Regions from separate parts of the Nitrosospira sp. Nsp1 genome, predicted to be linked through region 2. Evidence: predicted binding sites of a transcription regulator. Region 2 holds the regulator's gene; the other holds the start of a gene.
What was found. Region 2 encodes sigma-54, which starts transcription at its own class of promoters, with help from an activator protein. Its sites were predicted from a motif close to TGGCACNNTTCCTGCT; they were not measured.
Positions count from the first base shown of each region.

Region 1: glnA (type I glutamate--ammonia ligase) is a predicted target of sigma-54. The motif match lies at 2,674-2,689, and genes of this name have one in related genera.

Region 1 is NZ_FMUF01000009.1:55,760-60,189, forward strand. Features, by position in the region: gene BLP78_RS07505 (putative Na+/H+ antiporter) at 1-279, opposite strand, end outside; gene BLP78_RS07510 (tetratricopeptide repeat protein) at 286-948, opposite strand; gene glnA (type I glutamate--ammonia ligase) at 1,024-2,433, opposite strand; gene BLP78_RS07520 (rhodanese-like domain-containing protein) at 2,872-3,324, shown strand; gene BLP78_RS07525 (undecaprenyl-diphosphate phosphatase) at 3,368-4,192, opposite strand.
Region 2 is NZ_FMUF01000011.1:28,249-32,678, forward strand. Features, by position in the region: gene lptA (lipopolysaccharide transport periplasmic protein LptA) at 1-595, shown strand, start outside; gene lptB (LPS export ABC transporter ATP-binding protein) at 623-1,345, shown strand; gene BLP78_RS08585 (RNA polymerase factor sigma-54) at 1,395-2,864, shown strand; gene hpf (ribosome hibernation-promoting factor, HPF/YfiA family) at 2,884-3,216, shown strand; gene hprK (HPr(Ser) kinase/phosphatase) at 3,301-4,269, shown strand; gene rapZ (RNase adapter RapZ) at 4,313-4,430, shown strand, end outside.

The DNA.
Region 1 (4,430 bases), on a different contig from region 2:
CGCGATGACCATGATGGCGAACACGAACATAGGCTCGGTAAAGCTCTGTCGATCGAGGTAAGCGATGGCGGCGTGCCTGCCGTCCGTGACAAACATCATGATGACGAGGACCATGGCCCAAAAGCCGAAAACAACCTCGACTTCGCCGAGAAAATGCCAGATGCCTGCGTGAGCGGGATGGCGATGCGCCAATTGCTCGAAATATTTGGTCGAGAAGGTGTGGATCAGCGCGACGCCAAACAGCAGTGCGCCAATGATCTCGATGGAGGCGGGGTTCAATTCGTTTTATTTCATTGCATCAAGGTTGGCCTTTGCATCAGCATTTCCCTGGGCGGCGGCTTTCGTGAACCATTCCTTGGCTTTATCGGTATCCCTGGCTATTCCTTCGCCGGCGAAATACATCACCCCGAGGTTGTTTTCGGCATCGACATTGCCCTGCTCAGCCGACTTTTGAAATAACTCCACCGCTTTGACCGGGTCTTTGGCGACACCTTCACCATTTGCGTACATCAGCCCGAGGTTGAACTGGGCATCCGCATATCCCTGCGCAGCGGATCGATGAAACCAGGCAGCAGCCGTAACAGGGTCATTGCTCAGGATTTTACCGGATGAATCCTTGGATATGGCTTCCCCGGTGTAGTACATGACGCCCAGTCCGTTTTGGGCTTTGGCATCGCCAGCCTCGGCATCTTTCCTTAATTGCAGGAATTTTTCTTCCGGCGTCGCTTCATTCTCCGAGCCCCCCGGCATGATTTCCTTTAATATCGCCGATTTTTCTTCCGGGGTCAGCTCATTTTCCAGGATGCTCGGAATTTGTGCTTCCGATGTGAATTCATCCGGCAACCGGGTCTGCGCTTCCGTTTTGGCGGCGGTCGCCGGCGCTTTCTCGCCGCATCCGGCAAGCATGAGCATGGGTGCGGCGAGTAACGTAACAATAAGGATGTTCATCGATTATTATGTCCTGTCAGGTACCATCCAGGCTGGTTCGGCGGTTGTGGAATCAGGGGCGAACGGGCTTCATCCTCATAAGCTGTAATACATATCAAACTCGACCGGATGGGTGGTCATGCGAAACCGCGTCACTTCTTCCATCTTGAGTTCGATGTAGCCATCTATCATATCATTCGAAAACACGCCACCCCGGGTAAGAAAGTTGCGATCCTTATCCAGGCTATCCAGTGCCTCATCCAGCGAGGCGCAAGGGTTGGGAATCCTGGCGGCTTCCTCGGGTGGAAGGTCATAAAGATTCTTGTCCATGGGGTCACCTGGATGAAGCTTGTTCTGGATACCGTCCAGCCCGGCCATCATCAATGCAGTGAAAGCAAGATAAGGGTTAGCGGTCGGATCGGGAAAACGCACTTCGACGCGCCTTCCTTTGGGGCTGTTGGCGTAGGGAATACGCACTGCGGCGGAACGGTTGCTTACCGAATAAGCAAGGTTGATCGGTGCTTCGAAACCGGGAACCAGGCGCTTGTAGGAATTGGTACCCGGATTGGTAATGGCGTTCAGGGCTTTGGCATGCCTGATAATGCCGCCTATATAATACAACGCCATTTCCGAGAGGCCCGCGTAACCATTTCCGGAAAATAGATTTTGTCCGGCTTTCCAGATCGACTGGTGCACATGCATGCCGGAACCATTGTCGCCGACGATGGGTTTCGGCATGAAAGTCGCCGTTTTTCCGTAAGAGTGCGCGATATTGTGCACGACATATTTGAATACCTGGGTCCAGTCGGCGCGCTTCACCAGGCTGCTGTACTTGGTACCTATTTCACACTGTCCGGCAGTCGCGACTTCATGATGATGTACTTCGACTTCGATACCCAGTTCTTCCAGTGCAAGACACATGGCGGAACGAATATCGTGCAAGGAATCAACCGGAGGAACGGGAAAATATCCCCCTTTTATACCGGGGCGGTGCCCGGTATTGCCCCCTTCGTATTTTACTGCCGAGCTCCAGGCTGCTTCCTCGGATTCGATCTTTACCGAGCAGCCGGACATATCGGCATGCCAGATAACGGAGTCAAAGATGAAGAATTCAGGTTCCGGTCCGAAATAGGCGATGTCGCCGATGCCGGTCGATTTAAGGTAAGCTTCACCGCGTTTCGCCAGCGAGCGGGGGTCGCGGTCATAGCCCTTGCCGTCGGAAGGCTCCACCACATCACAGGTCATGAACATTGTCGCCTCGTCCATGAACGGGTCCATTTTCGCCGTTTCGGGGTCGGGTATCAGCAGCATGTCGGAGGCATGAATGCCTTTCCAGCCGGCAATGGAGGAACCATCGAACGCGTGACCATCCTCCAGCTTGTCCGCATCGATGGCATGGGCGGGAAGCGTTACATGGTGTTCTTTACCGCGGGTATCCGTAAATCTTAAATCAACGAACCTGACTTCATTGTCCTGGATCATTTTCAGAACATCGGGTACCGCCATATTTCTCTCCATGAAGACTGTCTTGAATTAAAGGACATAAGTATAAACCCAGATAATTCATTAGGCGGCTCTGCGAGCCTACGCGAGTGCTGGCGGTCAGTTTGCGGCCATTTTCGCCGCTTGCTCGGCGTCCATAGACCAAGCTATGGACTTCTCTCAACCGGCAAAACTGTCTCGCAACCTGTCTCGCCATCATCTCGCGTCCTAATGGATTATCTAGGTTAAAGGTAACATTATATCAGCAGGAACGTTTCCATTTTTTCAAGATGTCGAGCCGAATCTACCCGGGACCCGATATCTTTGGAAAAGATGCCGGGGAATCGCGGGTGCTGCCGTGGCGCTCGCTATGAAGCCTATCCGATACATAAAGTTTTTAGGTAAACACCCGCTTGAAAATGGATTACCATTGCATTTTAATCCGTTATTCTGGAAAACCATATGGAAACCATCACTGCAATACTGGAGAGGGCGCAACAGCGTGCCAGGGAAATGGATTTGCCGTACGAAGGGGCACTGTTGCCCGGTGAAGCGCTTGATCTGCTGCAGGAAGCGCCCGGAGCAAAATTGGTGGACGTGCGTTCCAGAGCCGAATGGGATTGGGTAGGGAGAATACCGGGTGCGGTTGAAATCGAGTGGCAGTCCTATCCTGGGATGCGGCCCAACTCCAGCTTCATCGACTATCTTTCCAGCCAGGTGGACAAGGAATCGCTGGTGATGTTCATCTGCCGCAGCGGAGGCCGATCACATCAGGCTGCGGCTACCGCCACCGAATCGGGCTATGCAAATTGCTACAATATTCTCGAAGGTTTTGAAGGCGAGAAAGACGCAACCGGCCATCGTGGTACCAAAGGGGGGTGGAAAGCAGCAGGGTTACCTTGGATACAAGGCTGAGCCGACCTCCGCGTCCGGATTCAGGAAGTCGACGGGCTTCAGTTCAAGCCGCTGACCATTTGACCATTCCCGAATAAGCCGTGATTAGCACAATGATCCCGAATCCGATGCGATACCATGCAAATACGGTGAAATCATGGTGACTGATAAAGCGCAATAATCCCCGTACAGCCAATAATGCGCTGATGAAGGAGGCCACGAAGCCGATAAAAAATACGCCGATATCATCGAAATGGAGAATATCGCGATTTTTGAAAATATCGTAGAAGGTGGCCGCGAACATCACGGGTATTGCCAGGAAAAAAGAGAACTCGGTGGCAGCCTTGCGCGATAAGCCGAAAAAGAGTCCGCCAATAATCGTTGCACCTGAGCGCGAGGTGCCTGGTATCAAGGCCAGGCATTGCATTAATCCGACTTTCAGCGCGTGTTTCCAGTCCATATCTTCCACCCGTTCAACTTCCACCACATGTTGCCTGCGCTCGGCCCACAGAATTAGAATTCCGCCGATTATAAATGCCATTGCCACGGGTACTGGATGAAACAGATATTGCTTGATGGTTTTAATGAACAATAAACCCAGAATCGCGGCAGGCAGAAACGCGATGAAAAGATTGAGCACGAAGCGGTTTGCATCCTGACGCGAACCCACATCCGCAACTACGCTACGAATCTTGACGCGGTATTCCCAGCATACCGCCAGAATGGCGCCCAGTTGAATGACAATCGTGAATACCTTTCCCTTATCGTCATTGAAGTCGAGCAGATCAGCCGCCAGGATGAGATGGCCGGTAGAGGAAATCGGGAGAAATTCGGTCAGGCCTTCGATAATGCCGAGGATCAGGGCCTTGAGGAACAGGAACCAGTCCATATGCGATTATCCGGCCAAACGAATTAAGTGCCGGATAAGCACGAGCGGAAGCGGGTAAGTCAAAGTGTTACCAGGCAATGGGTTTTTCCAATGGCGACATATAGGTTGCGATTTATCCGGCTGATTATTTTTTTCGGCATTATCGCATCGAAGCCTGCTTCAGGCTTGAAAATACTTCTTGAAGTTGCCATAGAACCGATCAGCGAATAATTTAGAGAAGACTTTTCATTCCCGTTTC
Region 2 (4,430 bases):
GCCCCTGAGTAGGTGCCATGCGAATTCCACGGCAACCGCTGCGAACATCGCTCGGGGCGGGATATTTTTTACTGTATTTTTTGCTTCCCTGCTGTTTACAGGACCCGTGCTGGCGGAACGGGCCGATAGCGATAAGCCGGTTCATCTGGAGTCTGACCGGGCCACTGTCCAGGATGCCAACAAGCTTGCTACATTCATTGGTAACGTAGTCCTCACGCAGGGCACGCTGATTATCCGTGCCGACAAGATGACCGTGAAAGAAGATGCCAGCGGTTTCCAGCACGCCACGGCTTTCGGTAATCTTGCCAGTTTCCGTCAAAAGCGCGATGGCAAGGACGAGTACGTCGAGGGTTGGAGCGAGCGCATGGAATATGACGCCAAGGCGGATAAGGTGCAGCTCTTCAAGAAGGCGAGACTGAGACGTGGCCAGGATGAAGTGCATGGCGATTATATTTCTTACGATGCACTGAATGAGTTTTTTCAGGTGACCGGGAACAACGATACGAGTGCTCAGAGCCAATCCGAGGGGAGAGTGAGGCTGGTCATCCAGCCGAAGAAGAAGGAGCCGAAACCAGACGCTGAAAAAGATGAATGAAATCGACTAACGCCCGGATCCCAAAAAATGAGCGAATTAAAAGCCGTTAATTTAAAAAAGCGATATAAATCCCGGACGGTGGTACAAGATGTTTCGCTTTCTGTCAGCAGCGGTGAAGTGGTCGGCCTGCTGGGCCCCAATGGCGCAGGCAAGACCACCTGTTTTTACATGATGGTAGGGTTGGTGCCCCTGGATGGGGGCAGCATATCCTTGGACGATGTCGATTTGAGCCCAATGCCGATGCATCTGCGCGCGCGCCTGGGCCTGAGCTATTTGCCCCAGGAGGCTTCAATTTTCAAGCGGCTGTCCGTGGCCGATAATATTCGGGCAGTACTGGAACTGAAAAATTATACGCGCGATGAAATGCAGCAGCATCTCGACGATCTGCTGCATGATCTGCACATCAGTCACATACGGACCAATCCGGCAATCAGCTTATCCGGAGGCGAGCGACGCCGTGTCGAAATCGCCCGGGCACTTGCAACGCAGCCGCGCTTTATCCTGTTGGACGAACCGTTTGCGGGTGTGGATCCTATTGCCGTGCTGGATATCCAGAAAATCATCGGGTTCCTGAAGGAGCGTGGCATCGGTGTGCTCATTACAGACCATAATGTCAGGGAAACGCTGGGGATTTGTGATCATGCCTATATCATCAGCGAAGGAAAAGTCCTGGCTAGCGGAAACCCTGATGAAATCATCTATAATGAAAGTGTGAGAAAAGTATATCTGGGGGAACATTTCAAGCTGTGAAAAAGATTCGGTCCGCACGAATCTTGCCCTACCGTGGGTATTCCAAATTATGAAGCCTACTCTCCAGTTTAAGCTGTCGCAGCACTTGACGCTTACTCCGCAATTGCAACAATCCATACGGCTGCTACAGCTTTCCACGGCCGAACTGAGCCAGGAAATAGAACGTATGGTTCAAGAAAATCCTCTCCTTGAACTTGACGATCATATCGGTAGCGATACGATCGACTATCGGAATATGCCCAGCGATATTCGGGCAGAGCCGTTATCGGATCTGATTGAGATTCCGGATGAAGCCAGTGCGAAATTGCTTTCTATCGAGGATAGCTCCGACACGAGAAAGATGACCGATGAGTCAGACTGGTTCTCGGACGATAGAGCCGTTCGCAACACACGGGATGACGATGACGAACGGGATTTTCAGCAACAAGCGGCGGAACCGCCCAGCTTGCGTGAACATCTTAACCTGCAGCTAAGCCTTAGCCAGATTCCGGAGCGTGGGCGAAGAATCGTTGGTTTGCTGATCGACAGTCTGGATGACGACGGCTATCTTGCACAGGATCTTGAAGAGCTCGTTGAACTGCTGCCGCCCGAGCTCGCGATAGACATCGACGATCTTCACAATGCTCTGGAACAGTTGCAACGCATGGATCCTCCCGGCATTGGGGCGCGTAACCTCAGGGAATGCCTGCTCATGCAATTGCATGCGCTGCCGGAAGGTACTCCTTACCTGGACCAGGCGTTGCTGCTGGTGAACGATGATCTTGAAAGCCTGGCATCACGGGATTTCGCCACCATTAAAAAGCTGCTGCACTGTGATGATGAATGTCTGCGATCGATCCGGCACCTGATTACCCGACTGAACCCGAGACCCGGCATGGCATTCAGTTCCACGGTCGCCCGTTACATCATACCCGACGTAATTGTGACCAAGATCAGCGGTTCATGGGTAGCCAGCCTTAATCCTGAAGCAATGCCCCGCCTCAAGATCAACCGGCTCTATGCTGACATCCTGAAACGCTCTCATGATGATTCCGCACGAGGCCTGTCGGGCCATCTGAATGAGGCGAAATGGCTCATCAAGAACGTACATCAGCGTTTCAGCACGATACTCAAGGTATCCTCAGCGGTGGTCGAACGCCAGCAACAGTTTTTCGAGCATGGCGCAGTGGCCATGCGGCCCATGGTATTGCGGGAAATTGCGGATACGCTTGACTTGCATGAATCCACGATTTCGCGGGTAACGACACAAAAATTCATGAGGACGCCACGGGGCATATTCGAATTAAAATATTTCTTTGGCAGTCATGTAGCGACCGACACCGGCGGTGCTTGTTCCGCCACCGCAATTCGTGCTCTGATCAAGCAAATGATAAACGCCGAAAATGCACAGAAGCCGCTGAGCGATAGCCAGATTTCAGAAATTCTGGGGCAGCAGGGAATTATGGTTGCCCGCCGTACCGTGGCAAAATATCGGGAGTCCATACAAATTCCTCCCGTTAATCTTCGGAAATCATTTTAATCCAAGCCAAGGAGACATGATGAATCTCAATCTTACCGGTCACCACGTAGAAATTACCCCTGCGCTGCGCGATTACGTTACCTCAAAGCTGACGCGGGTTATGCGTCATGTCGACAATGTCATCGATATCAACGTGATTCTATCCGTGGAAAAGCTTAAGCAAAAGGCTGAAGCAAATGTCCATGTGCCTGGTAAGGATATTTTTGTCGAGGCCGACGGTTCCGATATGTACGTTTCCATCGATAACTTGATGGATAAGCTTGACCGCCAGATGCTCAAGCACAAGAAGAAAAATGAAAGCCAACGTAATATAGGCGCATTAAAGAATCAGGATATAGAACAACCTGAATAATCGGCTCAATCAGGACTTTAGCATTGTCAGATAAGCGGAAGCTTTGCCCCTTTGTCCTATAACCTGGGAGATGATTCAAGCCAGATGCCACGATTTAACGTTGCACAGCTATTTGAAGATAAGCAGTCAAAACTGAGCCTGACCTGGGAGGCCGGTAAAGACGGTGGCGACCGGTATCTGGACGCGGAAGCCGTTGCCCGGTCGACACAGGGAATGATCGGTCACCTCAATTTCATCCACCCTAACTGGATACAGGTACTGAGCGAGACCGAAGCCAAGTATCTCAACACGCTTGGTGCCGAGTCCCTGGCGCAGAGTATGCAGCAGATCGCGCAAAGCGACCTCCTGTGCATTATCGTTGCCGGTGGCGGTTCAGTGCCGGACTCGATAAGAGCCTTGGCGGATGCCACCCGCACTCCCCTTTTCTGTTCACCTTACTCCAGTCTGGAGGTGATCTGGACGTTACGCCCCTATCTGGGGCGCGTCCTTGCGCCCTCCTGTAGCCGCCATGGCGTACTGCTGGACGTTCTGGGAATGGGTGTAATGATCACCGGTGAAAGCAGCGTCGGCAAAAGTGAATTGGCGTTGGAGCTCGTGAGTCGGGGCCATGGACTCGTTGCGGATGATGTCGTGGAACTTTATAGAATTGCGCCAGAAACGCTGGAAGGTTGCTGTCCTCCGATATTACGTGATTTTCTTGAAGTGCGTGGGCTGGGGATGCTGAACATCCGAACTATTTTTGGCGAGACCGCGGTACGCCGGAAAAAAAACATGAAGCTCATCGTGCATCTGCAAAAACCCAACAGCGTTGATTTCAACACGATGGAACGACTGCCGATCAACGATGTTACTGAAAGCGTCCTGGACGTCAATATCCGCAAGGTGATCATCCCGGTTGCCGCTGGGCGAAATCTGGCCGTGCTGGTAGAAGCGGCAGTGCGCAATTATGTTCTGCAACTTCGTGGTATCGATAGTGCTCAGGAATTCTTTGCACGACATCAACAGGAAATGGAAAATGGTCAAAACAGACAAAAGCAGGAAAATGAACTTTGAATTGCCGGGCGGGAACCATTAATTCTCCGCTCGTATTCGAAAAATGCAGCTGATCGTCATTAGCGGCCTTTCCGGTTCCGGCAAGAGTATCGCCCTTACCGTGCTCGAGGACAATGGCTATTATTGCGTGGACAATCTTCCAGCAAACCTGCTGCCGGAGG